One region of the Mediterraneibacter sp. ICN-202921 genome, then DNA from elsewhere that is predicted to be linked to it. Evidence: predicted binding sites of a transcription regulator. Region 1 holds the regulator's gene; each other region holds the start of a gene.
The links. The regulator Rex, encoded in region 1, represses fermentation and respiration genes when NADH is low (regulators of the CRP and FNR family bind a similar motif). The targets are predictions, from matches to a motif close to ATTGTTAANTANTTAACAAT.
Positions count from the first base shown of each region.

Region 1 (10,258 bases):
AAAACGGTCGTTAATATTGCCGGGGATGGCTGTTTCCGCATGAATATGAATGAGATTGCGACAGCGGTACGGCACCATATTCCGATCATTCAAGTGGTTGTAAATAACCATGTACTCGGAATGGTACGTCAGTGGCAGGATCTATTTTATGATGAAAGATATTCGGCAACTGTGCTCAGGGATGGTGTCGATTTTGTAAAGCTTGCAGAGGCGATGGGTGCAAAGGGGATCGGGGTACAGACTAAGGAGGAGTTTGCAGAGGCATTTGCGACAGCGCTTAGTATGAATAGTCCGGTCGTTATAGACTGTCAGATCGACGCAGATGACAAAGTATGGCCGATGGTGGCTCCTGGTGCGGCTATCAGCGATGCATTTGATGAAGAAGATATGGAGGAGTAATTCCATTATCATAAAATAAATTATAAGTGCAGGAGGAAAAGAAAATGGGTAGAGTGTATAACTTTTCGGCAGGACCAGCAGTGCTGCCGGAAGAAGTCTTAAAGGAAGCTGCGGCAGAAATGCTGGATTATCAGGGAACAGGCATGTCTGTTATGGAGATGAGTCACAGATCTAAAGCGTTTGAAGAAATTATTCAGACAGCAGAGCGAGATCTGCGTGATCTTATGGGTATTCCGGATAATTATAAGGTGTTGTTTTTGCAGGGTGGAGCGTCCCAGCAGTTTGCGATGATTCCGATGAATCTAATGAAAAATCGTGTGGCAGATTATATCATAACAGGTCAGTGGGCAAAAAAAGCTGCCAAAGAAGCTGAAAAATATGGAAAAGTAAATCGGATTGCCTCCTCAGAGGACAAAACTTTTTCATATATCCCGGACTGTTCTGATCTTCCGGTTTCTGAAGATGCAGACTATGTATATATATGCGAAAATAATACAATCTATGGGACAAAGTATAAAGAACTGCCAAATACAAAAGGAAAAATACTGGTGTCAGATGTATCCTCCTGTTTTCTTTCAGAGCCAATTGATGTGGAAAAATATGGAGTCATTTACGGTGGCGTACAGAAAAATATCGGACCCGCTGGCGTTGTCATCGTGATCATACGGGAAGATTTGATCACAGAGGAAGTCTTACCTGGAACACCGACGATGCTTACATATAAAACACATGCAGATGCCGATTCTTTGTATAACACACCTCCGGCATATGGAATCTATATCTGTGGGAAAGTGTTTAAATGGCTGAAATCAATGGGCGGACTTTCTGTGATGAAAGAGCACAATGAAAAGAAAGCAAAGCTGCTCTATGATTTTCTGGATCAGAGTAAGTTATTTAAAGGCACTGTGGAAAAGAAGGATCGTTCTTTGATGAATGTACCATTTGTTACAGGTAATCCTGATCTGGATGCAAAATTCGTAAAGGAAGCAAAGGCGGCAGGTCTTGAGAATTTAAAAGGACACAGGACTGTAGGCGGTATGCGTGCCAGCATATATAACGCTATGCCGTACGAAGGCGTAGAGGCTCTCGTAGCATTTATGAAAAAGTTTGAGGAGGAGAATCTGTAAAATGTATGAATATCATTGCCTGAATCCGATCGCAGAGATCGGCTTGGAACAGTTTGGGGAAAAATATGTAAAAACAGAAAATATGGACGAAGCAGATGCGGTACTGGTACGAAGCGCTGCTATGCATGACATGGAATTCAGCGATCATCTAAAAGTAATCGCTCGTGCAGGCGCAGGAGTGAATAACATTCCTTTGGATAAATGTGCAGAAAAGGGAATCGTTGTATTTAATACACCTGGAGCAAACGCAAATGGTGTGAAAGAACTAGTGTTTGCAGGCATGCTGCTTTCTGCTAGGGATATCATCGGCGGGATCAATTGGGTTGAAGAACATGAAGAAGACGGAGATCTGGCCAAGATGACAGAGAAAAAGAAAAAGGTCTTTGCAGGTACAGAACTTGAAGGAAAGAAGCTTGGTGTGATCGGCCTGGGAGCTATCGGGGTACTGGTTGCGAATACAGCTACCCATTTGGGAATGGATGTATACGGATATGATCCATATATTTCTGTAGATACAGCATGGAAGCTGTCCAGAAATATCCATCATGCAAAGACAGTGGATGAATTGTATAAAGAATGCGACTATATCACGATTCATGTTCCGGCTACGCCAGATACAAAAGGTATGATCGATAAAGGCGCTATCAGTTTGATGAAGGAAAATGTAGTCATCTTAAATTTTGCAAGAGATGTTCTTGTAAATAGTGAGGATATGGTAGACGCTCTTGTGTCCGGCGCTGTAAAATGCTATGTCACAGATTTCCCTACACCGGAAATAGCCGGAGTAAAAGGCGCGATTGTTATTCCGCATCTTGGAGCCTCTACAGAAGAATCCGAAGATAATTGTGCACGGATGGCAGTTGCAGAAGTAATCGATTTTTTGGAAAATGGAAATATTGCGCATTCTGTAAATTATCCGGATTGTAATATGGGAACAAAAGGAGACGGAACACGTATCACAGTGCTACATCATAATATTCCCAATATGCTTGGACAGTTTACGGCATTGCTTGCTGGGGAAAATCTAAATATTACGCTTATGACAAATAAGAGCAAAAAAGAATATGCATATACAATGATGGATGTAGAAGCAGAAGTGCCGGCTGATCTGATAAAAAAATTTAACAGTATAGACGGAGTATTGAAAGTACGTATGATCCATTAGAAGAAAGAATAAAGGCGACCGTACCGGACAGTGATCTCACTGCCGGTGCGGTCTGTTTTATATAACGGCAAAAAGTGTCTGTACAATATACTGGAGTTGGTCAGAAAGAGGATATAAAAGGGAGTTATATTGTAGTTGACAAAAAATGTATAATTGTATACAATTATACAAGATAAAAGGGGCGGATATGCTCTGTGTGCAGGAGGTAAAAAGTGGAAGACAGAAAGGTATTTATGAATCAACATACAAATCTTTTAGAGCTGGAGGAATATATGTATCCTCTGGTAGATGTAGAAACACCAAATGTGTTTCGGAATTTATTCCGATATGATGAGATTCCAAAGATTGCATTCAATGATCGTATCGTGCCCCATCATATGCCAGATGAGATATGGATCACAGATACGACCTTCCGTGATGGGCAGCAATCCCGTGCTCCATATACGACGGAGCAGATTGTCACGATATTTGATTATCTGCATCGTCTTGGAGGTCCAAAAGGAAAAATCCGTCAAAGTGAATTTTTTCTTTACAGCAAAAAAGACAGAGACGCTGTATACAAATGTATGGAAAGGGGTTACGAATTTCCGGAAGTTACAAGTTGGATACGCGCCAGCAAAAAGGACTTTCAGCTTGTCAAAGAAATCGGTTTAAAAGAAACAGGTGTACTGGTGAGTTGTTCTGACTATCATATATTTTACAAGCTGAAAATGACACGACGTGAAGCAATGGAGCATTATCTGTCGGTTATCAGAGACTGTCTGGAGATAGGCGTACGTCCAAGATGTCATTTAGAAGACATCACTCGTTCAGATATTTATGGATTTGTGATTCCGTTTTGTGTAGAACTGATGAAATTAATGGAAGAATATAAAATACCAATAAAAGTACGTGTCTGTGATACAATGGGATATGGGGTGAATTTTCCAGGAGCAGTGATTCCACGTTCTATTCCGGGTATCATTTACGGACTGATGACACATGCAGGGGTTCCAAGCTCACTGATCGAATTTCACGGACATAATGATTTTTATAAGGCTGTCAATAATTCAACAACTGCATGGCTGTATGGCGCATCCGGCGTAAATTGTTCTCTATTTGGTATTGGGGAACGGACAGGTAATACTCCTTTGGAGGCCATGGTCTTTGAATATGCGCAGTTGAAAGGAACGCTGGATGGAATGGATACCAGAGTAATCACAGAACTTGCGGAATACTATGAAAAAGAGATTGGATACCATATTCCATCCAGGACGCCGTTTGTAGGAAAAAACTTCAATGTGACAAAGGCGGGGATTCATGCGGACGGCATGCTGAAAAATGAGGAAATATACAATATCTTTGATACAGAAAAATTCTTAGACCGCCCGGCGCTCGTATCTGTATCGAATACATCGGGGGCTGCGGGAATTGCTTACTGGATAAACGCTTTTTATAAATTGCCGAAAGAACGACAGGTAGATAAGAATTCCCAATTAGTATGCAAGGTAAAAGACTGGGTAGACAAAGAATATGAAGAAGGAAGAGTCACGGTCTTGACAGATGAAGAATTAATTGAGAAAATAAATACTATATGCGAAGAATTGCATATAACACTGTAAGCAGGAGGCTTTCGAAATGGAGGAATATCAGGAGTATTCTCTTGGCGGAAGAGTCTTTCAGAAAATCCGTGAGGATATTCTGAAAGGGAAGTATAAAGAACATGAGGAACTGCGGGAGAATACGATCGGAAAAGAATTAGGCGTAAGCCGTACCCCTGTACGGGAGGCACTCAGACAATTGGAACTGGAAGGACTTGTGACGATTATTCCCAATAAGGGGGCATATGTGACAGGGATTTCTTCAAAAGACGTAAAGGATATTTACATGATACGTTCCATGCTTGAGGGACTTTGTGCCAGATGGGCAACTGAAAATATTACAGAAGAACAGATGGAGGCGCTGGATGAAACAATTCTGCTGTCTGAATTCCATATGAAACGGGAGGGAACATATAATGTAGAACAGATCACGCTGTTAGACGGACGATTCCATACGATTTTATATGAGGCTTCAAACAGTAGGATATTGAGTCATGTTCTTATGGATTTTCATAAATACGTGCAGCCTGCGAGAAAATTTTCCGTTGTTTCAGAAGAAAGAGCAAGAAAATCTATACGAGAACATAAGCAGATCTTGCGGGCTATACGTGATAAAGATGCAAATATGGCAGAACAGCTGGCTAATGAACATATCCTGCATGTGATGCAGAATCTGAAAAAACAAGGATATGAAGATATTTAGGAGGAGAAAAAATGGAAAAAATCAAAATGACGACACCGTTAGTAGAAATGGATGGGGATGAAATGACCAGGATCCTCTGGAAAATGATCAAAGACAATTTGCTTGAACCTTATATAGATTTAAAAACAGAATATTATGATCTAGGATTACAGCACAGAAATGAGACAAATGATCAGGTTACGATAGATTCAGCAAATGCAACAAAAAAATATAAGGTTGCTGTTAAATGTGCAACTATTACCCCGAATGCGGCAAGGATGGATGAGTATGATCTAAAGGAAATGTGGAAAAGTCCAAATGGAACAATCCGTGCGATTCTGGATGGAACTGTTTTCCGTGCACCGATCGTGGTGAAAGGGATTGAACCATGTGTAAAGAATTGGAAGAAACCGATCACGATTGCCAGACATGCTTATGGAGATGTATATAAAGGAACAGAAATGAAGATCCCAGGAGCTGGAAAGGCAGAATTGGTATATACGGCAGAAGACGGCACACAGCAAAAAGAACTGATCCATGAATTTGACGGACCTGGGATCATACAGGGGATGCATAACATCAGTAAATCAATCGCAAGTTTTGCAAGAAGCTGCTTTAATTATGCTTTGGATACAAAACAGGATCTTTGGTTTGCAACAAAAGATACGATTTCTAAGAAATATGACCATACATTCAAAGATATTTTCCAGGAGATTTATGACGCAGAGTATGATGAAAAATTTAAAAAAGCAGGGATTGTGTACTTCTATACTTTGATCGATGACGCAGTGGCAAGAGTCATGAAGTCAGAAGGCGGATACATATGGGCATGTAAAAATTATGACGGAGATGTAATGAGTGATATGGTATCTTCTGCATTTGGCTCACTCGCCATGATGACGTCGGTCCTTGTATCTCCGGAAGGATATTATGAATACGAGGCTGCCCATGGAACTGTACAGCGCCATTATTATAAACATCTAAAAGGAGAGGAGACTTCCACTAACTCTGTGGCAACCATTTTTGCTTGGAGCGGAGCTTTAAGAAAACGCGGCGAATTGGATGGCAATAAAGAACTTATGGAATTTGCCGACAGACTGGAGAAGGCAACTATTGACACGATCGAATCCGGCTCCATGACAAAAGATCTAGCCTTGATCACAACGATTGAAAATCCAAATGTGCTAAACAGCGAAGAATTCATAAAAGCAATCGCTGAAAGATTATAAAGTTGCCGAAATTTTTTGCTCACATAAAACACATATTTCATGCATACACTTTTGCCGCTTAAATTCATATTTCTGTTAAAAAAATCGACTTCACACTGCTGCGCACTTCCAAATAAAGAGATTTATTTTCTTCCAATTGGAGATGTACAATAGCGTGAAGTCGTCTTTTTTCAAATCTAATTGAGGGATCCGCCTTCTGCAAGAGTTTCCCACTGTTCATATAGTTCTTCTAATGTACAGTCATTTTTATGCTTTTCTTCAGCGAGTTCCTGACAGCGGATGGAATTGGAATAGACATCTTCCTGCGTCATGAGCTGATCGATTATTTGGTTCCGTTGTTCCAGACATGTGATCTGTTCTTCTGTTTTCTTCAGATCATTTTTCCTTTTTCGTTCTTTTGCCTGCAATTCTTTTTGCTCTTGCCAGTTTAGTTTTGCATCAGAGGCTGTGCTTTGCGAATCTTCTCCGCCCGCAGCGTTAGAAGTCGGAGCATAAGCAGCAGTGAGTTCTTCTTTTTTTTCTAAATAATAATCATAATTTCCTATATAATTCACAAAAGTCTGATTGACCAATTCCAAAATGCGGGTCGCTGTCTGATTGATAAAATAGCGGTCATGAGATACATAGAGTACGGTGCCGGTATAGTCGTTGAGTGCATGCTCTAATATTTCTTTAGAGGTAATATCTAAGTGATTGGTCGGTTCGTCAAGAATCAGGAAATTTGCTTCTGACAGCATAAGTTTTGCCAATGAAACACGGCCTTTTTCGCCTCCGGATAGATTTCCAATGAGGTGGAAAACTTCATCGCCTGTAAACTGAAAAGCAGCCAGTGTATTTCGTATCTGTGTGTTTGTAAGCGCTGGATAGGCATCGGATATTTCATCAAATATGGTTTTCTCATCATGCAGTACATGATGTTCCTGATCATAATAACCGATTTTTACTTTGGAACCGAGAGTAAAAGAACCTTCGTCGGCAGGAATGACCTGGTTAAGTATTTTTAATAAAGTCGTCTTGCCGGTACCGTTATCTCCAATCACGGCAACATGTTCCCCGCGCTTTATTTCGAGATCGACTTTATGAAACAGTGTCTGTGAATCAAAGCTCTTCGATAATTGTGCAACGGAGAGTACGTCGTTGCCGCTGATACAGGACGGCTCTAATGTAAGATGCATCTGTGTGGCTGTCTGGACAGGCTTTTCTGCTGGTGTGATCTTTTCCAGCAGTTTCTCACGGCTTTCTGCGCGCTTGATGGATTTTTCACGATTAAAAGAACGAAGCTTTTCTATGACAGCCTGTTGATGTTTGATCTCTCTTTGCTGATTCAGGTATTCTTTTAATTGTGCATCCCGGATCTGCTGTTTCTTCTCTGCGTAAGCCTTATAATTTCCGACATACGTCCGGATCGTTCCCTGTTCGATCTCTACGACTTTTGTTACGACGCGGTTCAAAAAATACCGGTCATGCGAGATGATAAAAACAGCGCCGGTATAGTTTAAAAGATATGTCTCTAGCCAGGAGATCGAATTTAGATCCAGGTGATTGGTGGGCTCATCCAGCAAAAGAATGTCCGGCTGGGTAAGAAGCAGTTTTCCCAACGCAACACGGGTTTTTTGTCCTCCGGACAGGGTATCGGTCTGTTTAGAAAAATCTGCTTCCTGAAAACCAAGCCCTTTGAGAACTCCCGCAATCTCACTTTCATAGGCGTATCCGTTCATGGACTCGAATGTGGAGACAAGCCGGTTATAAGTTTCCAGCCTGGCATTTAAAGCATCTCCGGACAGTGTTTTAAGTTCTAATTCGATAGAACGGATCTGGTGTTCCATTTGGATCAGATGCGCTTTGGCTGTTTTGACTTCTTCATAAATCGTGTTTCCGGAAGAAAGCGTCTGATGCTGCGCGAGATAACCGATCGTTTTTCCTTTGGCAAGGACTACCTCCCCGCTATCAGCCGGTTCCTCTCCCATGATCATTTTGAAAATAGTAGACTTGCCGGCTCCGTTGATACCGACGAACGCCGCTTTTTCCCGTTCTTCAATATGAAAAGAGCCCTCTTTTACGATCAGATGTTCTCCAAAAGATTTATGAATATTATGACATGCGAGTATCATGAAACTCCTCCTGAAAGTATAGGTGTATATTTATGTATCCGTTGCGTTGTCTGACGCTGCATATGTAATCAATTATAACGAAAACCGAAGAAAATACAACTATAATTTGACATCATATTAACAATTTTATATAATAAAGCGTAGATTTAAGTTTGGAGGGCGATGACTGTGGAACAAAGAGAAATATCACGTGCAGTAATAGGAAGGCTGCCAAGATATTACAGATATTTAGGAGAATTGCTGGAGGCAGGAGTGGAAAGAATCTCTTCCAGTGATCTGAGCAAGAAGATGCGTGTAACGGCATCGCAGATAAGACAAGATTTGAACAATTTTGGTGGATTTGGACAACAAGGATATGGATATAATGTGAAATATCTATATACAGAGATCGGAAAAATATTAGGGATGAACAGAGAACATCCTATTATTATCATAGGAGCGGGAAATTTAGGGCAGGCACTGGCAAATTATGCTTCTTTTGAGAAAAGCGGTTTCATTTTAAAAGGATTGTTCGATGTAAACCCGCGCCTGGAAGGGGTTTCTATCCGTGGGATCCCGATCCGTATGATGGATGATCTGGAAGAATTTCTTCAAAAAAACGATATTGAGATCGCAATCCTCACATTGCCTAAATCTAAAGCAATCGAAGTGGCAGAACTTGTAATCGAGAATGGAATAAAGGCAATATGGAATTTTGCACACACGGATTTGAATCTTCCGGAGGATATAATTGTCGAAAATGTACACCTTTCGGACAGTCTGATGAAGCTTTCTTATAATATCAGCCGTTATAATGAAGAACATAAAAACTAGTGACGCTGTGTATAGTATGCAGCAGTGTATACATTTACAGGAATATGCAGGCAGAAACGTGTAATCAGGTTTTCCTTTTTACACGTTCTTTCATTTTAAGATGTGAAAGACAAGAAATGATTCTGCTGATTTTTATTTTTTAGGAAAGGCGGGGGAGTTATATGCGATATCTTCCAGACGGAGTATGGATGCAGAAAGCAGACAAACATACGATAGAAAAAATAGGGATCTCTTCTATGGTATTGATGGAACGAGCGGCTCTAAAGACAGTAGAAGTCATGGAGACAGAACAGATCAGGCTGGATAAGGCGCTGATCGTCTGTGGAAGTGGAAATAACGGTGGCGATGGCTTTGCCATAGCACGCCTTATGAAAGAGAAAGGGTATCTTCCGACGGTTGTATTTGCGGGACGTGAACAGTCTTTAAGCATGGAATGCCGTACACAGAAGGAAGTTCTGGAAAGGTTAGGGCTTATGTCATGCACAGAGATTCCGTCCAAAGAATATACTGTTGTAATAGACGCACTTTTCGGTGTGGGATTAAACAGGGATATACAAGGACACTATGTGGATATAATAGCGCAGATGAATCAGATATCAGCTAAGAAGGTTGCTGTTGATATTCCTTCCGGTATTCATGCAGAGAAGGGATGTGTGATGGGAAATGCATTTAAAGCAGACTTGACAGTTGCCTTTGCCTGTGAAAAGTTAGGCTGCGTATTATACCCAGGAAAAGAATATTCCGGAAAAGTGCTCCCTGTAGAAATAGGGATCGATCTGGCAATCTTTAAAGAAGAATTAGGTGTTTGCTATACGTATGAGCAGAAAGATATAGGACGATATCTTCCCAAAAGAAAGGCAGATTCTCATAAGGGGACTTATGGAAAGGTGCTGATGATCACAGGAAGCTGCGGTATGGCCGGTGCGGCTTATCTGTCTGCGAAAGCGGCTTATACAGCCGGTGCTGGACTTGTACAGATCTATACGGTTAAAGAGAATCGAACGATCTTACAGCAGCTTCTTCCGGAAGCAATTATTTCTGTGTATACAGAGTATGAGGAAGTACAGCTTGCAAGTCTTCTTGAGTGGGCGGACGTAGTGTGTATCGGATGCGGGTTAGGTATGTCGGAAACAGCAGAAAAAATACTGGCAG
Region 1 covers NZ_JBBKBE010000001.1:74,820-85,077, forward strand. Annotated here, with positions in the region: gene ilvB (biosynthetic-type acetolactate synthase large subunit) at 1-399, shown strand, start outside; gene serC (3-phosphoserine/phosphohydroxythreonine transaminase) at 444-1,526, shown strand; gene WKT01_RS00370 (phosphoglycerate dehydrogenase) at 1,528-2,691, shown strand; gene WKT01_RS00375 (2-isopropylmalate synthase) at 2,904-4,292, shown strand; gene WKT01_RS00380 (GntR family transcriptional regulator) at 4,309-4,974, shown strand; gene WKT01_RS00385 (NADP-dependent isocitrate dehydrogenase) at 4,986-6,182, shown strand; gene WKT01_RS00390 (ABC-F family ATP-binding cassette domain-containing protein) at 6,359-8,293, opposite strand; gene WKT01_RS00395 (redox-sensing transcriptional repressor Rex) at 8,462-9,106, shown strand; gene WKT01_RS00400 (NAD(P)H-hydrate dehydratase) at 9,268-10,258, shown strand, end outside.

Region 2 (10,258 bases), on a different contig from region 1:
ACAATCATTTTACCACAGAAGCAGGCGAATAAAAAAGTTACAGCAGGCATTCATAAAGAAGGTGAGAATTTGAAATTATCGACAAAAGGAAGATATGGGCTTAGAGCGTTGATCGATCTTGCGCAGTACAGTGAAAATGGCCCGGTATCTATAACGAATATTTCTGGCCGGCAGGATATTTCAGAACGGTATTTGGAGCAATTGATGGCAAAATTAAAAAAGGCGGGGATCGTAGAAAGTATCCGTGGAGCCGCAGGAGGGTATCTTCTTGCAAAACCTATGGAAGAAATCTCAGTCGGTGAGGTGTTAAGAGCGTTGGAAGGAAGCTTGGAGCCGGTCGAGTGCGCGGGTCTGGAGCCGGGAAATGGGTGCAGCGCATCTGATATCTGTGTAACGAAGTATGTATGGCAGCGGATCAATGAGAGTATCAACCAGGCTGTAGATGAAATAAAATTGGAGCAGCTTGTGGAGGAAAGCAAAAAGAAGCAGCATACGGCAGATAGGGTGTCAAAAACAGAATGTGGCAATTAGGAATAGCGAGAAGCAGAAACGATATTCTAAAAGATAGTGTAAATGACAATGCAGCAAGAAGGAGAAAAATACGATGGAAAAATTTATTTATTTAGATAACGCAGCGACGACAAAAACAGCGCCGGAAGTAGTAGAAGCAATGCTTCCTTATTTTACGGAATATTTTGGAAATCCATCCAGCGTCTATGGGTTTGCTTCTCAAAATAAAGAACGGATCATAGAGCAGAAGGAAATAATTGCTTCTATATTAGGAGCAAAGGAAAATGAAATTTACTTTACAGCGGGAGGAACGGAAAGTGATAACTGGGCGCTGAAAGCTGCCGCGGAAGCATATAGAAAGCAGGGAAAACACATCATAACAAGTAAGATAGAACACCATGCAATCCTGCACACATGTGAATATCTGGAGAAACAATATGGATTTGAAGTGACATATCTGGATGTGGATGAAAACGGAATTGTAGATGTACAGAATCTGGAAAAAGCAATCCGTCCAGATACGATCTTGATTTCGATCATGTTTGCAAATAATGAGATCGGCACTATCCAGCCGATCAAAGAAATCGGAAAGATCGCTCATGACCATGGTATTTTGTTCCACACAGATGCGGTGCAGGCGTTTGGCCAGATTCCGATCAATGTAGAAGAATGCCATATCGATATGTTAAGCGCCAGCGGACATAAATTGAACGGACCAAAAGGAATTGGATTTTTATATATCAGAAAAGGTGTGAAGATCCGTTCTTTTATCCACGGCGGCTCACAGGAAAGAAAGCGTCGTGCCGGCACAGAAAATGTACCGGGGATCATAGGTCTTGGCAAAGCAGCGTTGCTGGCAGCGGATTCTATGGAAGAAAGGACAGCGCAGGAAAGAAAGCTAAGGGATTATCTGATTGATAAGATTGAAAAGGAGATCCCTTACTGTAGACTGAATGGAGACAGGGTAAAAAGGCTGCCGAACAATGTAAATTTTAGTTTCCGTTTTATCGAAGGAGAGTCGCTGCTGATCATGCTGGACATGAAAGGAATCTGTGCATCCAGTGGTTCCGCGTGCACATCAGGGTCTTTAGACCCTTCCCATGTACTTCTTGCGATCGGGCTTCCTCATGAGATAGCGCATGGGTCTTTACGGCTGACATTGGGCGCGGATATCACCAAAGAAGATGTGGATTATGTGGTGGAGGAACTGAAAAAGATTGTAGCCCATCTGCGCAGTATGTCCCCGCTTTATGAAGATTTTGTAAAGAAACACGCAAATGAATCAATATAAAAAATCAGGAGGTATAAATATGTATACAGAGAAAGTAATGGATCATTTCCAGAATCCAAGGAACGTAGGAGAAATTGAAAATGCAAGTGGGGTAGGTACTGTCGGCAACGCGAAATGTGGGGATATTATGCGGATCTATCTGGATGTAGACGATGAGCAAGTGATTCGAGATGTGAAGTTTAAAACGTTTGGATGTGGAGCGGCTGTGGCGACTAGCAGCATGGCAACGGAGTTGGTGAAAGGAAAAACAATCTACGAGGCGCTTCAAGTGACAAACAAAGCAGTGATGGAAGCACTTGATGGACTTCCGCCGGTGAAAGTGCATTGTTCTCTTTTAGCAGAAGAAGCGATCCATGCGGCATTGTGGGATTATGCGCAGAAGAACGGGATTGAAATCGAAGGTTTGAAAAAACCGAAATCAGATATCCATGAGGATGAGGAAGCAGAGGAAGAAGAATACTGATGAGCAAAGTAGTGGTGGGAATGTCCGGAGGCGTGGATTCTTCAGTTGCGGCCTATCTTTTAAAAGAACAGGGATATGAAGTGATCGGAGTAACCATGCAGATATGGCAGGACGAAGAACAGGCAGTTATGGAAGAAAATGCAGGCTGCTGCGGGCTGCGTGCGGTGGATGATGCGAGGCGGGTAGCGGCGGCGTTAGATATCCCCTATTATGTGATGAATTTTAAAGAGGAATTTAAAGAAAATGTGATCGATTATTTCGTACATGCATATTTGCAGGGAAAAACACCTAATCCATGTATTGCCTGCAACAGGTATGTTAAATGGGAATCTCTTTTAAAAAGAAGCCTTGCGATCGGTGCTGATTATATAGCGACAGGACACTATGCGCGTATAGAACGTCTGGAAAACGGGCGTTTTACACTGAGACGTTCTGAAAATCTGAAAAAGGATCAGACCTATGCACTTTATAACCTGACCCAGGAGCAGCTGAGGAGGACGTTGATGCCGGTAGGCGCCTACAGTAAAGAAAAAATACGCGAGATTGCTTCCAGAATACATCTTACAGTGGCAGACAAGCCGGACAGTCAGGATATTTGCTTTGTCCCTGACGGTGATTATGCGTCCTATATAAAAGAAAATACAGACAGACCGATTGCGGAAGGGAATTTTGTATCTGCAGAAGGAAAAGTCTTGGGAAGGCATAAGGGCATCATACATTATACAGTGGGACAGAGAAAAGGACTCGGACTTTCACTTGGGTATCCGGCTTTTGTGTTGGAGATACGTCCGGAGACGAACGAAGTAGTGGTCGGAACATATGAACAGTCATTGACCTATACATTGCGTGCGAACCAGCTGAATTTTATGGCTGTAGAAGATCTAAGAGAACCTATGCATGTTTTTGCGAAAATAAGATATAATCATAAGGGAGCATGGTGTACGGTAGAAAAAATAAATGACGAAGAAGTGCTCTGTACTTTTGAGGAACCACAGCGGGCGGTCACTCCCGGACAGGCAGTTGTCTTTTACCAGGACGATTATGTTTTAGGGGGGGGAACCATATTATGATACGAAGTGATTTTCATATGCATACAGCATTTTCGGGAGACTGTAAAGCTTCCGCCCGTGAAATGATAGAAGGAGCGCTAAAAAAGGGGATGCGGACCATTTGTATCACAGATCATAACGATAAGGATTATCCTATACAAGAGGATGACACAGAAGATGATTTTGTGTTCGATGTGGAAGAATACTTCCGTATATTGCGAGAACTGCAGCAGGAATATGCCGGAAGGATAGAAATACGTATCGGGATTGAACTGGGGCTCCAGCCGCATTTGGGTGAATATTATGAGAAATTGGTAAACAGTTATCCTTTTGATTTTGTGCTTGGTTCTGTGCATGTAGTAAATGGCAGCGATCCTTATTATGGAGAAATATTTCGAGGACAGACAGACAGAGAAGCGTATGAGCAGACATTTATCACAACATTAAAAAATATAGAAATGGTGAAAGATTTTGATGTTTTGGGCCATCTGGACTATGTAGTGCGGTATGGAACATATGGCATACAGGAATATTCATATAGAAGATTTGCGGAATATATAGACGAGATTTTAAGAAAAATTATCGCGCAGGGCAAGGGATTGGAAATGAATATGGCGGGAATGAAATATGGCTTGGGATTTGCACATCCACATCCGGATATATTGAAAAGATATAAGGAGCTGGGTGGAGAGATCGTTACGATCGGGGCTGACGCGCATTGCCCGGAACATATCGCCTATGATTTCAGGAAGGCGGGGGCAATCTTAAAGGCCTGTGGATTTGAATATTATACAGAATTTAAAGAAAGAATGCCGATTTTTAAACATGTTCCATAAAAATATATTTAGTACTTGAATTTTTGTTCTTGTTTTAGTACAATGAGTCTAGTTGATGAATCTTTAACAAAGTTTAGGGGCTTGTTGGAGATTTGCAATAAAGACCGGGAAGACGGTCAACAATTTTTAAAACTTTAGGAGGAATTAATCATGGCAGTAAAGGTAGCGATTAATGGTTTTGGACGTATCGGACGTCTTGCGTTCAGACAGATGTTTGGAGCAGAAGGATATGAGGTTGTTGCGATCAACGATCTGACATCTCCGAAAATGCTGGCTCACTTATTAAAATATGACTCTACACAGGGAAAATATGAACTGGCTGATAAAGTAGAAGCAGGTGAAGATTCTATCATTGTAGATGGAAAAGAAATCAAGATTTACGCAAAAGCAGACGCAAAAGAACTTCCTTGGGGTGAAATCGGCGTAGATGTAGTTCTGGAATGTACAGGCTTCTACACATCCAAAGCAAAAGCACAGGCTCACATTGACGCAGGTGCAAAGAAAGTTGTTATCTCTGCTCCGGCGGGAAATGACCTTCCTACAATTGTATATAATGTAAACCACGAGAAGCTGACAAAGGAAGATAATATCATTTCAGCAGCTTCCTGCACAACAAACTGTCTGGCACCGATGGCAAAAGCATTGAATGACCTGGCACCGATTAAATCTGGTATTATGTGTACGATCCATGCTTATACAGGCGATCAGATGACACTGGATGGACCACAGAGAAAAGGAGATTTAAGAAGATCTCGTGCAGCAGCATGCAATATCGTTCCAAACAGCACAGGCGCAGCGAAAGCAATTGGTCTTGTTATTCCAGAACTGAATGGAAAACTGATCGGTTCCGCACAGCGTGTTCCAACTCCGACAGGTTCTACAACTATTCTGACAGCAGTCGTAGAAGGAAATGTTACAGTAGATCAGATCAATGCAGCTATGAAAGCAGCAGCTAATGAATCTTTTGGATACAACACAGATGAGATCGTATCCAGCGATATTGTCGGCATGAGATATGGTTCTTTATTCGATGCTACACAGACAATGGTTCTTCCATTGGAAAATGGTACAACAGAAGTACAGGTTGTTTCATGGTATGACAATGAAAATTCTTACACAAGCCAGATGGTAAGAACGATCAAACACTTCGGAACATTACTGTAATCCGAAAAAAAGAAATTGACTCACAAAGGGTCCGGTCTTATTTGGGCCGGACTTCTTTATTTAAGGAAAATCAGGAGGCAAACGACAATGCTTAATAAAAAATCAGTAGATGATATTAATGTAAAAGGAAAAAAAGTACTTGTAAGATGTGATTTCAATGTACCGTTGATCGATGGCAAGATCACAGATGAAAACCGTCTGGTGGCAGCACTTCCTACAATTAAAAAGCTGGTAGCTGACGGAGGAAAGATTATTCTTTGTTCTCATCTTGGAAAGCCGAAGGGTGAGCCGAAACCAGAGCTGTCCTTGGCGCCGGTAGCAGCAAGACTGACAGAACTTCTCGGACAGGAAGTGAAATTTGCGGCAGACCCGGAAGTCGTAGGTCCAAATGCAAAAGCGGCGGCAGAAGCGATGAAAGATGGAGAGATCATCCTTTTGGAAAATACCCGTTACAGAGCAGAAGAGACAAAGAACGGAGAAGAATTTTCAAAAGAACTGGCATCCTTGTGTGACGTATTCGTAAATGATGCATTTGGAACAGCTCACAGAGCACACTGCTCTAACGTGGGAGTTACAAAGTATGTAGATACGGCAGTTGTAGGATATTTGATGCAGAAAGAGATCGATTTCCTTGGCAATGCAGTGGAAAATCCGGAGAGACCATTCGTAGCGATCTTAGGAGGTTCTAAGGTTTCCAGTAAGATCTCTGTTATTGAAAATCTGTTGGAAAAAGTAGATACGTTGATCATCGGCGGCGGAATGTGCTACACATTCAGCAAAGCCCAGGGCGGTAAGGTTGGAAAATCACTTCTGGAAGAAGATTATTGCCAGTATGCGCTGGATATGATCGAGAAGGCAAAAGCAAAAGGCGTGAACTTGCTCCTTCCAGTAGATTCAGTGATCGCAGATGATTTTTCGAATGACGCAAATACAAAAGTTGTTGCACAGAATGAAATTCCGGATGGCTGGATGGGGCTGGATATAGGACCTGAAACAGCAAAATTGTATGCAGAGACAGTAAAGACAGCAAAGACAGTCGTATGGAATGGACCAATGGGATGTTTTGAAATGCCTAAATTCGCAAATGGCACAGAAGTAGTGGCAAAAGCACTGGCAGAGACAGACGCAGTTACGATCATTGGCGGGGGAGATTCTGCGGCAGCAGTAAACCAGCTCGGATATGGAGATAAGATGACACATATCTCCACAGGCGGCGGCGCTTCTTTGGAATTCCTGGAAGGAAAAGAACTGCCGGGCGTAGCGGCAGCTAACGATAAATAAAAATATAAAAGAAGAAAGAGAGAAAAAGATGGCAAGAAAAAAGATTATCGCAGGTAACTGGAAAATGAATAAAACACCGAGCGAGGCAGTTGCTCTTGTAGAAGAACTGAAACCATTGGTGGCAAATGAAGAAGTAGATGTTGTGTTTTGTGTTCCTGCGATCGATATCGTACCAGTCGTAGAAGCATGTAAAGGAACTAATATCCAGGTTGGTGCAGAGAACATGTATTTTGAAGAAAGCGGAGCTTATACGGGAGAAATCTCTCCGGCAATGCTTGTAGATGCAGGTGTGAAATATGTAGTACTTGGACATTCTGAGAGAAGAGAGTATTTCGGTGAGACAAATGAAGATGTGAATAAGAAAGTCTTAAAAGCATTTGAGCATGGCATTACGCCGATCATGTGCTGTGGAGAGACTTTAGAGCAAAGAGAACAGGGCGTAACCATGGATTTCATACGTCAGCAGGTAAAAGTAGGCTTCCAGAATGTGACTGCAGAACAGGCAAAGAAAGCAGTCATTGCATATGAGCCGATCTGGGCGATCGGGACAGGAAAGACTGCAACGACAGAACAGGCACAGGAAGTATGTGCAGGGGTCCGCGCATGCATCGCAGAGATATATGATGAAGCTACAGCGGAAGAAATTCGTATTCAGTACGGCGGTTCTGTAAACGCTGCGACTGCTCCGGAATTATTTGCACAGGCTGATATTGATGGCGGTCTTGTAGGAGGAGCTTCCTTGAAAGCGGATTTTGGCAAAATTGTAAACTATAATAAATAATAAGCAATAAGGTAAGGACCCGTTTCCCTGGCTGATGTCATTGGAAACGGGTTTTCTTAAGGATATTGCCTGCGGGAGGATGATGATATGATATACGATACAATTTCAATACAGGCAGAGGGCTCTTTGGATTATGCAAGGCTTCAAATATATATACTAGACAGTACTCCCGGCTACCAGGAGGGACTTTTGCGTCCGATGATCCTTGTGTGCCCAGGCGGAGGATATGAGCATACGAGTGACCGGGAGGCGGAACCTGTAGCGATGCGTCTGCTTGCAATGGGATACCATGTGGGCATACTGCGGTATTCTACTGCTCCGGCAAAATATCCTACAGCTCTTTTGGAACTTGCTCAGGCTATGAAGACTGTACATGAAAATGCTCAAAAATGGCATGTAAATATAAAGAAAATCTTTGTGCAAGGATTTTCGGCAGGCGCACACTTGGCGGCAAGCCTTGGAGTATCCTGGAATCAGGAACTGGTATACAAAAGCACCGGGATTCCGGCAAAGAAGCTAAGACCGGCAGGCATGATCCTTTGTTATCCGGTGGTTACTTCTGAAAAGGGATTGGCACATGAAGGAAGTTTTCAAAACCTGCTTGGAGAAGTTGAAAGAAAAGAGTGGGAGAAGATTTCCATAGAAAAGCAGGTAGGGATACATTGTCCCCCTTGTTTTATATGGCATACGTGTACAGATGAAACGGTTCCGGTAGAAAATGCACTGCTTCTTTTTTCTGCCCTCAAAAAGGCGGGCGTAAGTGTGGAACTGCACATCTATCCGGAAGGAAAACACGGACTGTCTTTGGGGGATGCCTCTACAAGTGATCCGGAAGGAAATATGATCTGTGAATCTGTCCAGTCCTGGATTTCCCTATTAAAAATATGGCTGGCAAGTCAGACGGAAGAAAAATGACAAAGTATCCGATTGCAAAATCTATGAAAAACGGGTACAATAAGTACCGGAAGATGAATCGATGTAAAGGAGAAAAGAATATGAGTAAAAAACCAACCGTATTGATGATATTAGATGGATATGGGTTAAATAATACAAGAAAAGGGAATGCGGTCGCAGAGGCAAAAACACCTGTTATGGATTCCCTGATGGCAGACTATCCGTTTGTAAAAGGAAATGCAAGTGGGATGGCAGTTGGTCTTCCGGAAGGCCAGATGGGAAATTCAGAGGTAGGACATCTGAATATGGGCGCCGGCAGGATCGTATATCAGGAATTGACAAAGATTACAAAGTCGATCCAGGACGGAGATTTTTTTGAAAATCAGGCGCTGCTTGAAGCGTGTGAAAATGTAAAGAAAAATAATTCCGCCTTACATCTGATGGGCCTGGTATCAGACGGTGGAGTGCACAGCCATAATACACATATTTATGGACTTTTAGAACTGGCAAAAAAGAAAGGATTAAAAAAAGTATATGTACATTGTTTCTTAGATGGACGTGATACACCGCCTGCTTCCGGGAAAGAGTTTGTGGAAGAACTGGAAGCAAAAATGCAAGAAATCGGTGTAGGAGAAGTTGCAACTGTTTCCGGTCGTTATTATGCGATGGACAGGGACAATCGGTGGGATCGTGTGGAAAGAGCGTATAAGGCTCTTGTAAAAGGCGAAGGTGTAAAAGCATCTTCTGCTCCGGCAGGCATCCAGGCTTCTTATGACGTTGAAAAAACAGATGAATTCGTAGAACCTATGGTAATCGAAAAAGGCGGCGTTCCGACTGCAACTATAAAAGAGAAGGATTCTGTGATCTTCTTTAATTTCCGTCCGGATCGTGCAAGAGAGTTGACAAGAACATTCTGTGACGATGACTTTACATGTTTTGACAGAGGCAGCCGTATTAAGACAACATTTGTATGTTTTACAGAATATGATGTGACGATTGAAAATAAATCTGTTGCTTTTGTAAAAGAGAAGATCACGAATACATTCGGAGAATTTCTTGCTGCTAATGGCTTGAAACAGGCAAGGATAGCGGAGACAGAAAAATATGCTCATGTCACCTTTTTCTTTAATGGTGGTGTGGAGGAACCAAATGAAGGAGAAGATAGGATCTTGGTAAAATCTCCAAAGGTTGCTACGTATGATCTGAAGCCGGAGATGAGCGCATATGAAGTATGTGATAAGTTGGTAGAAGCGATCAAAGCGGATAAATATGATGTCATTATCATCAATTTTGCCAATCCGGATATGGTAGGGCATACGGGCGTAGAGACAGCTGCCATTGCTGCCATAGAGGCAGTGGACAAGTGTGTAGGGAGAACAGTAGATGCGATCAAAGAAGTAGACGGGCAGCTGTTTATCTGTGCAGATCACGGCAATGCTGAGCAGCTGATCGATGAAGAGACCGGAGAAGCATTTACAGCGCATACGACCAATCCGGTACCGTTTATCATCGTAAACGCAGATCCATCCTATAAACTCAGAGAAGGCGGTTGTCTTGCGGATATAGCGCCTACCCTGATCGAGATGATGGGGTTGGAACAGCCGAAAGAAATGACAGGAAGTTCTCTGTTGATAAAATAAGGTCGGCAGAAGCCAGACAGCCTTAAAAATAAAACTGTGCAGCGCCGGTGTGCTAAGAAGAAATTCTTATGTACGTCGGCGCTTGACTTTAAGAAAATGGGAGGAAATATGCGGGAAAGATTGACAAAAAGTGATGTGAAAAAGATACAAGAAGAGATAGAGCATAGAAAACTGGTCGAGAGAAAAGAACTGATAGAAGCGGTAAAAGAAGCGCGGTCTCATGGCGACTTGAGTGAAAATTTTGAATACCATGCAGCGAAAAAAGAAAAAAATCGAAATGAGAGTAGAATACACTATTTGGAGAGAATGTTAAAAACAGCGGAAATCGTGGAAGATCATTCGAAGAATG
Region 2 covers NZ_JBBKBE010000010.1:10,490-20,747, reverse strand. Annotated here, with positions in the region: gene WKT01_RS09095 (RrF2 family transcriptional regulator) at 70-531, shown strand; gene nifS (cysteine desulfurase NifS) at 605-1,801, shown strand; gene nifU (Fe-S cluster assembly scaffold protein NifU) at 1,821-2,264, shown strand; gene mnmA (tRNA 2-thiouridine(34) synthase MnmA) at 2,264-3,334, shown strand; gene WKT01_RS09075 (histidinol-phosphatase HisJ family protein) at 3,331-4,149, shown strand; gene gap (type I glyceraldehyde-3-phosphate dehydrogenase) at 4,300-5,313, shown strand; gene WKT01_RS09065 (phosphoglycerate kinase) at 5,401-6,594, shown strand; gene tpiA (triose-phosphate isomerase) at 6,623-7,375, shown strand; gene WKT01_RS09055 (alpha/beta hydrolase) at 7,463-8,290, shown strand; gene gpmI (2,3-bisphosphoglycerate-independent phosphoglycerate mutase) at 8,371-9,909, shown strand; gene WKT01_RS09045 (GreA/GreB family elongation factor) at 10,018-10,258, shown strand, end outside.
Region 2: a site for Rex is predicted at 4,201-4,220, ahead of gap (type I glyceraldehyde-3-phosphate dehydrogenase). Genes of this name have one in related genera too.

Region 3 (10,258 bases), on a different contig from region 1:
CCATCGTCGTCACCTGTCTGTATAAAGGCGTAGAGCAGGCGGCACAGCCGATTCTGTCCAGCAATCACGGAGCAGGACTTACCGACCGGATCTTAAAGATCCAGTCTCTCTCCATATGGACTTCCCTGCTCGTCTGTATGCTGCCTCTCCTTCCCGGGCTTCTCGCTCCCAATCTGTTTACCTATATTTTCTTAAGCCCCACAGAAGAAATCCTTGCCCTGGCGGCGCCTGCCATACGGATCTATTTCATCGGTTTTCTCTTTTTAGGCGTCAATATGGTCTTTATCTGTTATTTCCAGTCTGTGGCAAAGGCTGCACATTCTCTTGCCCTGTGCCTGCTGCGAGGATGTATCCTAGTCGTCGCCTTTGTTTATCTGCTCCCGCTTATATGTGGAAGCAATGGCATCTGGATCGCTTTTCCGGCAGCGGAATTCCTGACCATGCTTGTAGGGATCCGGTTGTACAGAAAAGATATACTTACACTTCCATAGGGCTTGACAGCGATTGGGAGGCAAGCCTAAGATAAATGTATATCTCATCAAAATATCTGAATCAGGAGGTCAGCAACATGTATCAGAAGACTGCCGAAGAACTTCTTAAATTTTTATCTAAAAGCCCTACCAGTTTTCATGCTGTTTTTACAATGAAGGAAATGCTCTTTCAGGAAGGATACCAAGAATTAAAAGAGACACAAAAATGGGATTTGAAAAAGGGCGGACGCTATCTCGTCACAAGAAATGAATCTTCCCTGATCGCCTTTTCCATTCCAGAAAGAGAAATAGACGGCTATCGCATCATGACAAGCCACAGTGATTCTCCTTCTTTTAAAATAAAGGAAAATCCAGAGATTCTCACAGAAGACAGATATGTAAAATTAAATGTAGAACGCTATGGAGGCATGCTCTGTGCTCCCTGGTTTGACCGTCCACTTTCTGTGGCAGGCAGAGTGGTCGTCAAAAAAAACGGCGTATTTCTCTCCCGCCTCGTCAATATAGACAGAGACCTGGTCCTGATTCCTAACCTTGCCATTCACATGGACCGCACGGCCAATGACGGCTACAAATATAATATACAAAAAGATCTCCTCCCTCTCTATGGCACAGTCACTGCAAAAGGCACGTTTTTTCAACAGATCGCCGATGCCGCCGGTGTCACCCCAGCTGAAATCTTGGGACACGACCTTTTCTTATATAATCGACAGGAAGGAACGATCTGGGGCGCAGACAATGAATTTATCTCTGCCGGACGCTTAGACGATCTGCAGTGCGCCTTTGCTTCTCTTAAAGGATTTCTACAGGGGAAAAAAGAAAACTCCCTCGCTGTCCACTGTGTACTGGACAACGAGGAAGTAGGAAGTCAGACGAAACAAGGCGCGGCTTCTACCTTTCTCTATGACACCCTAACCCGGATCAATAGTTCTCTTGGGTTTACCCGGGAAGACTACCTTATACAGCTTGCTAAGAGTTTTATGATCTCCGCTGACAATGCACATGCCGTGCATCCAAATCATATGGATAAGGCAGACCCGACAAACCGCCCTTATTTAAATGAAGGCATTGTCATCAAATATAATGCGAACCAAAAATACTGTACAGACGGAATCTCCTCTGCCATGTTTAAAGATATCTGCCGGGAAGCCGACGTTCCTGTACAGACTTTTGTCAACCGTTCCGACATGGCAGGAGGTTCCACACTGGGCAATATTTCCAATACCCAAGTAGCGTTAAATACCGTGGACATCGGACTGCCGCAGCTTGCCATGCATTCCCCGTACGAAACATCCGGCATAAAAGATACCGCTTACCTGATCAAAGCGGCAGCGGTATTCTTTCACTAGGCTGTATATACTTCCATATTTTTGCTTCTATTGCTGCATCTCGTTATGCAGCAATTTGTGTTCTTTCCCTTTCAAAATTCCTTCATACACGGTTGCTACGATCGGATTTTCATTAGACAATTTGATCTGCGCCGTACTGTCGATCTTATACATGCCTTCCATTCTCGCCTTCTTCGTCCTCGGTCCGATCGGCACGGGCTGTCCGCCTCCAGCGATACAGCCTCTCTTGCATGCCATGACTTCTACAAAGTCATACTGCACTTCACCGGCTTTCATCTTATCCAGAACTTCTGAAGCACACTGCAGGCCATTCACGACCGCTATATGCACCTCTCTGCCGCCCAACTGCACTGTCGCTTCTTTGATACCCTCCGCCCCGCGGACTCCGGTAAAGCTGATTGCTTCTAAATCTTCCGCACGGTTGCTGTTCACCAGACGTCTTAACACAGCTTCTGTCACACCGCCGGTCACTCCAAAGATCGCGCCTGCGCCGGACGCAAGCCCGAACGGCATATCCAATGCCTCTGGTTTCACCTGTGCGAGATCGATCCCCGCTGCCTGTATCATTCTCGTAATTTCCGTAGTCGTCAGTACATAATCTACATTCTGTACACCGTCTGTAAAGTGTTCCGGTCTGGTGATCTCTGCTTTTTTCGCTGTGCAAGGCATGATGGATACCACCATGGTCTTTCTTGGATCCTGCTCTGCTTTCATCTTGGCTTCTTCCTTGAGCAAAGCGCCGAACATCTCCTGCGGAGAACGGCAGGAAGAAATATTTTTCCTAAATTCAGGATATTTCTTCTCGCAGAATTTTACCCATGCAGGACAGCAAGAGGTAAACAACGGCAGATCATCGCCGGATTCCAGGCGTTCTACTAATTCCTTCGATTCCTCCATGACCGTCAGATCGGCGCCAAAATTCGTGTCATACACCTCGTCAAATCCGATCCTGCGCAGAGCGGCAACAAGACGTCCCAATGTATTTTCACCTTTTTTGATTCCAAATTTATCTCCGACTGCCACACGCACTGCCGGCGCGATCTGTGCCACGACACGTACATTTTTATCTGCCAGTATCTTCCACACCGGTTCTACATCTTGTTTGATACTGATCGCTCCCGTCGGACAGACCGCACGACACTGGCCGCATCCTACACAGTCCGTCTCAGACAGATTCTTATTAAACGCTGGCGTTACCTGCATCTTGGAACCACGAAATGCAAAATCTAAAATTCCCAGTCCCTGGATTTCTTCACAGGTCCTCACACAGTCTCCGCATAAAATACATTTATTCGGATCACGGATGACACATGCCGAGGACGTATCTTTAGGAAGCTGTTTTTTATTATTTTCAAACCGTACATCCATGATCCCCAACTGTCTGGACAGCTTCTGCAAAGTACAGACTCCGTTTTTCGCACAAGTCGTACAATCCCGGCAGTGAGAGGCAAGCAGCAGCTCAATGATCATTTTTCTATGATGCTGCAGCCTCGGTGTATTCGTATAGATCACCATTCCATCCCGCGGCGTTTCTGAACAGGACGCGAATATTTTCCCTCTGTCATCCTCCACCACACACATACGGCAGGCGCCATACGTAGAAAGTTCTGAATGATAGCAAAAAGTCGGAAGGTCGATCCCTGATTTCCGGATAACGGAGAGAACATTTTTTTCATTCGTAAATTCTACTCTTCTATTATTGATCATCATATAACTCATGTCCGTGTCCTCCTAGCCTTCAATATGTATTGCGCCAAACGCACACGCACTCTCGCATGCGCCACATTTAATACATTTCTCGTTGTCGATTACATATGGTTCTTTTATCCTGCCGCTGATAGCGCCCACAGGACAGTTTCTGGCACACTTGGAGCATCCCTTGCAGCGTTCAGGACTGATGATAAATCTGCGCATCGCCGTACAGGTATGAGAAACACATTTTTTCTCCACCACATGCTCCATGTATTCCTCACGGAACAATTTTAATGTGCTCATAACCGGAAGCGCCGCGCTCTTTCCAAGGCCGCATAAAGCTGTATCCGTGATCGTTGTCGCCAATTCTTCTAAAAGATCTAGATCTTCGACTTTTCCGTTTCCTGCTACGATCCTTTCCAATATCTCCAGCATACGCTTTGTACCTTCCCGGCACGGCACACATTTGCCGCAGCTTTCGTTCTGTGTAAAATTCATAAAGAATCGCGCTACTTCTACCATACATGTATGATCATCCATGACAACAAGTCCGCCAGAACCGATCATAGCCCCCATTTTTTTCAGAGAATCAAAATCCAGATGCACATCCAGATGCGGTGTGATCAGACAGCCGCCGGAGGGACCGCCGATCTGTACTGCCTTAAATTCTCCGTCCCCTTTTATTCCACCGCCTATATCATAAATAACTTCCCGCAGTGTTGTTCCCATAGGCACTTCGATCAATCCCGTATGTTTTACGCTTCCTGTCAGGGCAAATGCCTTTGTCCCCGGACTATTCTCCGGTCCTATACGTTTAAACCAATCTGCCCCTTCTAATATGATCATCGGTACATTCGCAAAGGTTTCCACATTGTTCAGAACTGTCGGTTTGCCAAATAGCCCTTGTTCTACTGTCCGAGGCGGCTTTACACGAGGCATTCCTCGATTTCCTTCAATAGAAGCCGTCAAGGCGCTTCCTTCCCCACAGACAAAAGCTCCTGCCCCACGATTGATATGTAGACGAAAACTAAAATCGGTCCCCAGGATATTGTCTCCTAATAAACCACACTCCTCCGCCTGGCTGATCGCAAGCTTCAGACGGCTGATCGCAAGAGGATACTCCGCGCGTACATAGATATACCCTTCCTTTGCCCCAACCGCGTAAGCGCCGATCATCATGCCTTCGATCATTTTATGCGGATCGCCTTCCATGATGCTTCTGTCCATAAAAGCGCCCGGATCTCCTTCATCTCCGTTGCAGACAACATAGCGTGTCTTTTCTTTTTGCCTTGCCACCTGAGACCATTTATATCCGGTCGGAAAGCCACCGCCTCCCCGTCCCCGGAGACTGGAATCTGAAATTTCCTGTATCACTTCCTCCGGTGTCATCTCAAACAACGCTTTTTCCAAAGCCTTATAGCCGCCTGTAGAAAGATATTCCTGAATATGCTCTGCATCGATATGTCCGCAGTTTTTCAATACGTTTCTTGTCTGTTTCTTATAAAAAGGGATATCTTCCTGCCGTTTATATTCGATCCCGTCCTGTTTAAACAAAAGATGACGTATAGGATCCCCTCTTTCGATCGTCCTGTGGAAGATCTCCTCACAGTCTTCCAGCTGCACTTTTGTATACAGGATCCCCTGAGGCTCGATCCTCATAAGCGGTCCCATCTCACAAAAACCATGGCATCCGCTCTTTTTTACAGCAATCTCGCCGTCACCATGTGCGATTTCCGGTCCAAAATGTACTTCTACATCCGGATTATCCTTCACTAATTCACACATTCTTTCATAAATTTTGCCGGAACCTCCAGCTAAACATCCTGTCCCCGCGCAGATCAGGATTCTACACTTACTGTTTTCCATCTGTGCCTTTGAAGTCTGGCGTATCTGCTCCAGTATTTCTCTGTTTTCTATTCTTTCCATACGCTTATGCTCCTCTCAATTCATGAATCAGCTCTGCCGCGGCATCCGGAGTCATAGCCGGGTATACTTTGTCATTAACAGTCAGCACAGGTGCCAGCCCGCAGGCGCCAAGGCAGGAGACTGTCTCCAGAGTAAACATCATATCATCTGTGGTCGCTTTCTCACTGGATAAACCCAATTCACTGTACAGACGTTCCAAAATAGGGATGGATTTACGCACATGGCAGGCTGTCCCATCACAGACTTTAATGATATATTTCCCTTTTGGCTCAAAAGAAAAGTTTTCATAAAATGTAGCCACACTATACGCTTTCGCTTCATTGATTCCAAGCTTTCCCGCCACATAATCTAAGAGTTCCGGCGGAAGATAACGATACTCTGCCTGGATATCCTGGATAATAGGAATGAGAGATGCCTGTTCGGCGCCATGTTCCGCAATAATCTCATCCGTCTTGTCATAATAGCTTTGGTCTAACATTGGGATCCCTCCTTATTTTCATACATTATAGTTAAAAAATTATCAATTAAAAATTATTATATGGTAATCTTATATAATATTCAACTGTTTTTATGTATTTTTTGTAGTACATTATTACTGTTTATCTGCTCTATTTTTTTGTGCTTTTTATAATTTTTTCAACCGTATTACAGAGGACAAAAACGCAAAAAATCCCTATAGAAACCTTACGGCACTCGGCCTTAGATCTCTGTAGGGAATTTTAAACCTAGTCAAAAAGAAGCATTTTTTGCTTTCGTACACCATCCGGCTGCACCTAAAATAAAAAACCTGAAAACACAAGGTTTTCAGGTCTTTTAAGAGGCGCAGACCGGATTTGAACCGGTGAATCAGGGTGTTGCAGACCCACGCCTTACCGCTTGGCTACTGCGCCTTATCATAAAACCGCTGCTTTAGGATGTCTACATCCTTTTACATGCGATCAATGACTCCGACGGGAATCGAACCCGTGTTACCGCCGTGAAAGGGCGATGTCTTAACCGCTTGACCACGGAGCCTCAAAACAATCACTGCTTCCGCAGTGACCGTTTTTTATATTAGCATATATGTTTCTCTTTTGCAAGCCTTTTTTTCAAGTTTCTTTCAAAAGTTTCTTTCAAAAATCTACTTAAACTCTTTTTCTATTCATGATGATCCATATACATACTCATAACCAGTCCTGTCTCTGCCTCAAAATCAATCTCGCATCCGTTATAGTAACTGTCTTCTGCATACCAGCTGTACATATCCATATAGTCTCCTTCATAGACATCTTCACATGCACCATACGCTGCTGTCACTTCTTCTACTGTAGAGCCGATCTGGATTCCGCCCGGGAAGATCACTGTCATACCGCCATTTTCCAAGCCATAATCATCTACAGAAATCCCGCCAACCAAGCAGTCTTTTAATTCCAGCGCAGAACCGGATGTATTGAGAGCATCTACCATGATCTGGTTTCCATTTTCATCCATGAAATAGGCAAGTTCATACTCTCCTGTATTGACCATATAATTAGCCGGTGTGTAGCTCGTATCCAATGTCAGACCTAACGCTTCAAGTTCCGACATCTCACAAGGAAGTGTCAGCACCGTATCATTGATCTGTACTGTATAGCTGTCCCAACTGTCTCCCAGTTTACCGCTCTGTTTCGCAGGCGTTGCTTTTTTATCTGTACCTTCATCCTCGTCCATGTCAAAGTCGTCTGCCGCATCCCCGGAAACTGCCTCTTTCGCCTCATCTGGAACTTTAATCTCTTTTACCTTATCATATTCTACATAAGTCATTTCTATATAGAAATCGGATACTTCTACATCTTCTCCGGTTTCTCCCATCATAGATTCCATAACTTCCTTCATGTCTATGTTCACTCTTGCCGGGAGGATAGATTCTTTGTAGACTTCTACCGTACATGGGATCGTCACATCTTCTAAAGCGTCTTCATCCATGACTCCGTCTAAACCGAATGAGCTCATCATCTCTTCATCGAACAGTCCGTTTAAACTTTCTCCTTTGATCTCTCCTTTAAGTTCAAAACATTCTTCCCCTTCTACATCTGTCAGATCTTCTGATAATTCAAAATCATCTGCCATATCTTCAAAACCGCCAAACATGTTCTCGCTGAGCACATCGATTTCGCTTTCGTCCATTTCTTCCTTAGACCACTCATCTTCGATCATGCTGTATGATACATATGTATCATCTTCCTTGATCGAATACGCTTCCATCTGCGTACTCATACTGGATCCACTAAAATCTATAGAAATATCCCCTTCAATATGTGCCGCTTCCGGTTTCTTCGTAGCCTCTACATCCAGTTCCATACCTATTCCCATAGTATCTGTTCCGTCTGTTAAGGATGCTTCCACATTCATGCTGCAAAGTGCGGATTTGATGTCCTTCATATTCTCGGACATATCCTTAAATAAATTTTCCGGCGTCGCCTTTGTTCCACAGCCGGACAACAGCGTTGCTGTCATTACTGCGACCATACCCGTCGCTGCTACTCGTTTCCCATACTTCTTCATAGATTTTTCTCCTTTTCCTTTTAGTTAGTTTAGGCGTTTGCGAAACGCCACAAGCCGCATAAATACGGCATTTTAACTTTTATAAAACAAAACATCTCCTCAACGGATTGTGGTAAAATAGAGTTGCCTAGAAACTATAAACCAACCACCCGAAAGGAGATGTACCTATATGATAACATATAAGCAGCTCACTTTGGCAGAAGTTTTTGAAAATTGCCAAAATAAATTCGATAATGACAAATATCAGTTTCTTTCTCTACTTGACCAAACCATTAATCTTGATGAAATTGTTCCTGTTTCTTTTGTTACTCATTTTCACGCTTCTACAGGAAGACCTCGCAAGCATCAGCTTTATCCTATAATCAAGGCTCTCCTTATTCAGCGCATTTTCTCAATCCCGACCGATACTCTTCTGATCATATTTTTAAAATATTCTCAGGAACTACGGGATTTTTGTGGCTTCCGTGTTGTTCCTGATGCCTCAAAATTCACCCGTTTTAAACAGGACTTTCTTATGGACTTACAATCGATGTTTGATCACTTAGTTGATATCACTGAACCGATCTGCCAACGTATTGATTCTAACCTTGCTTCCATGAGCATCTTTGATACTTCTGGAATTGAGGCATGGGTGACAGAAAATAATCCGAAATACGCGAACCGTATCATAAAACAGTTAAAGGCCTTTGCAAAGGCTCACAACTTTGATCCTTACAAAGCTGCTTACGGCTCAATGCCCACACACGCTGCTGCTAACCCGGCTATCCAACAGATGTATATCAACGGACATTTCTGCTATGCCTATAAGTTTGGTATTGTCACGAATGGTCTTGGTATTGTTCGCGATATTACCTTCTACAATAAAGATTTCCTAAATGCTCATCCTGATATCATTGTTGAAAAGAAATCCGATTCGCCAGATGAAGATAAATCACTTGCGGACTCTAAGGCGCTGCTCCCTGTTTTGATTGATTTCTTTCAGAAGCATCCTTTGATCAACCCTAAAACTTTTCTAGGCGATGCCGCTTTTGATACCATTGAAATCTACAAAGCCCTTTTGGATGATCTTGGCTTTGAAAAAGCATTGATTCCACTCCGGACAAAACTATCAATGGAAGAACATGGCTACACCTTCAACGAAAATGGTGTTCCTTGCTGTCCGCATGATTCCACACTTCCAATGAAACGGGAAGGGAGTAAATCTCATCTGAGAAGCAAACTTCCCAGCATGAAGTTTGTATGCCCTAAAATGAAATGGGAATACAACCGCGAAACCAAAACGAAACGCCGTGTCTGCCACTGTGAGAACCCCTGTACCACATCTTCCTGTGGAAGAATGATTTACATTTACCCCGAAAAGAATCTGCGTGCCTATCCCGGTGTGGAACGTGGTTCCGTAGAATGGGATGAGACCTACAAAATCCGTGTAAACGTTGAAAAATCAATCAACCATTTTAAAGACAGTTTCTGTATTGCCGGTCGTAAAACCCAAAATGAGAAAACACTACATGCAGATTTGTTGCTTGCAGGAATTTCTCAGTTAATAACTGTCATGGTTGCTGATAAAATTCACCAGCATCAATATATACGAAGTTTAAAACCACTCATAGCATAGGACTTACCAACTTCATAAGCCCATGAGGTTTATTTGTTGTGCCAAGAAATGAACGATTTTCACTTCCTATCTCAAGAATCCTGCATGACAGGATCCTTTGCCTGTTTTTAATCAGGATTGCGGACTTGTTTCGCAATTACCTATTAGTTAGTTAAATATATCACTCCCATCCAATATGTGCCGCTTACATCACTGCTTCCATATTGGGTGATAACCTGTTCAGCAATTTCCATAAATTCCTCGTCATTAAGGTTATAATCCGTCCTGAAAACTGCACTCCCCTCTTCTTCTAATGCTTCTGTTACCGGGGTCACGATCTCTTCCTGTCCATAAAATTTTTCTTCTATATGATAATATTCATTTTCATCGGTAGAAGCCTCATACTCTTTTACTTTGCTATCCAATGCATATCGTGTATCTTCTACCAGCACTTTTTTCGCCGCATTATCCGGAAGATTCAACAATGCATTGAAAATCAGTTCATTATCATTATTCGTACTGTCTACAATCTGCCACTGCCCCTCGATCTTTACTTTATTCCAGGCATGCGGAAGATCGCCGTCTAGATTTCCTGTCACTATGATACTCTCCAACCCTGCCGCATCCGCAAGAAGTTTAAATGCGCCTGCATAACTAGAGCATACACCTTTTTTGTTTAAAAGTAC
Region 3 covers NZ_JBBKBE010000004.1:58,290-68,547, reverse strand. Annotated here, with positions in the region: gene WKT01_RS04955 (MATE family efflux transporter) at 1-491, shown strand, start outside; gene WKT01_RS04950 (M18 family aminopeptidase) at 569-1,837, shown strand; gene WKT01_RS04945 ([FeFe] hydrogenase, group A) at 1,865-3,556, opposite strand; gene nuoF (NADH-quinone oxidoreductase subunit NuoF) at 3,569-5,455, opposite strand; gene WKT01_RS04935 (complex I 24 kDa subunit family protein) at 5,460-5,933, opposite strand; tRNA gene WKT01_RS04930 (tRNA-Cys) at 6,274-6,345, opposite strand; tRNA gene WKT01_RS04925 (tRNA-Glu) at 6,398-6,469, opposite strand; gene WKT01_RS04920 (DUF6612 family protein) at 6,593-7,978, opposite strand; partial or broken gene WKT01_RS04915 (transposase) at 8,148-9,522, shown strand; gene WKT01_RS04910 (transglutaminase domain-containing protein) at 9,737-10,258, opposite strand, start outside.
Region 3: a site for Rex is predicted at 5,961-5,980, ahead of WKT01_RS04935 (complex I 24 kDa subunit family protein). Genes of this name have one in related genera too.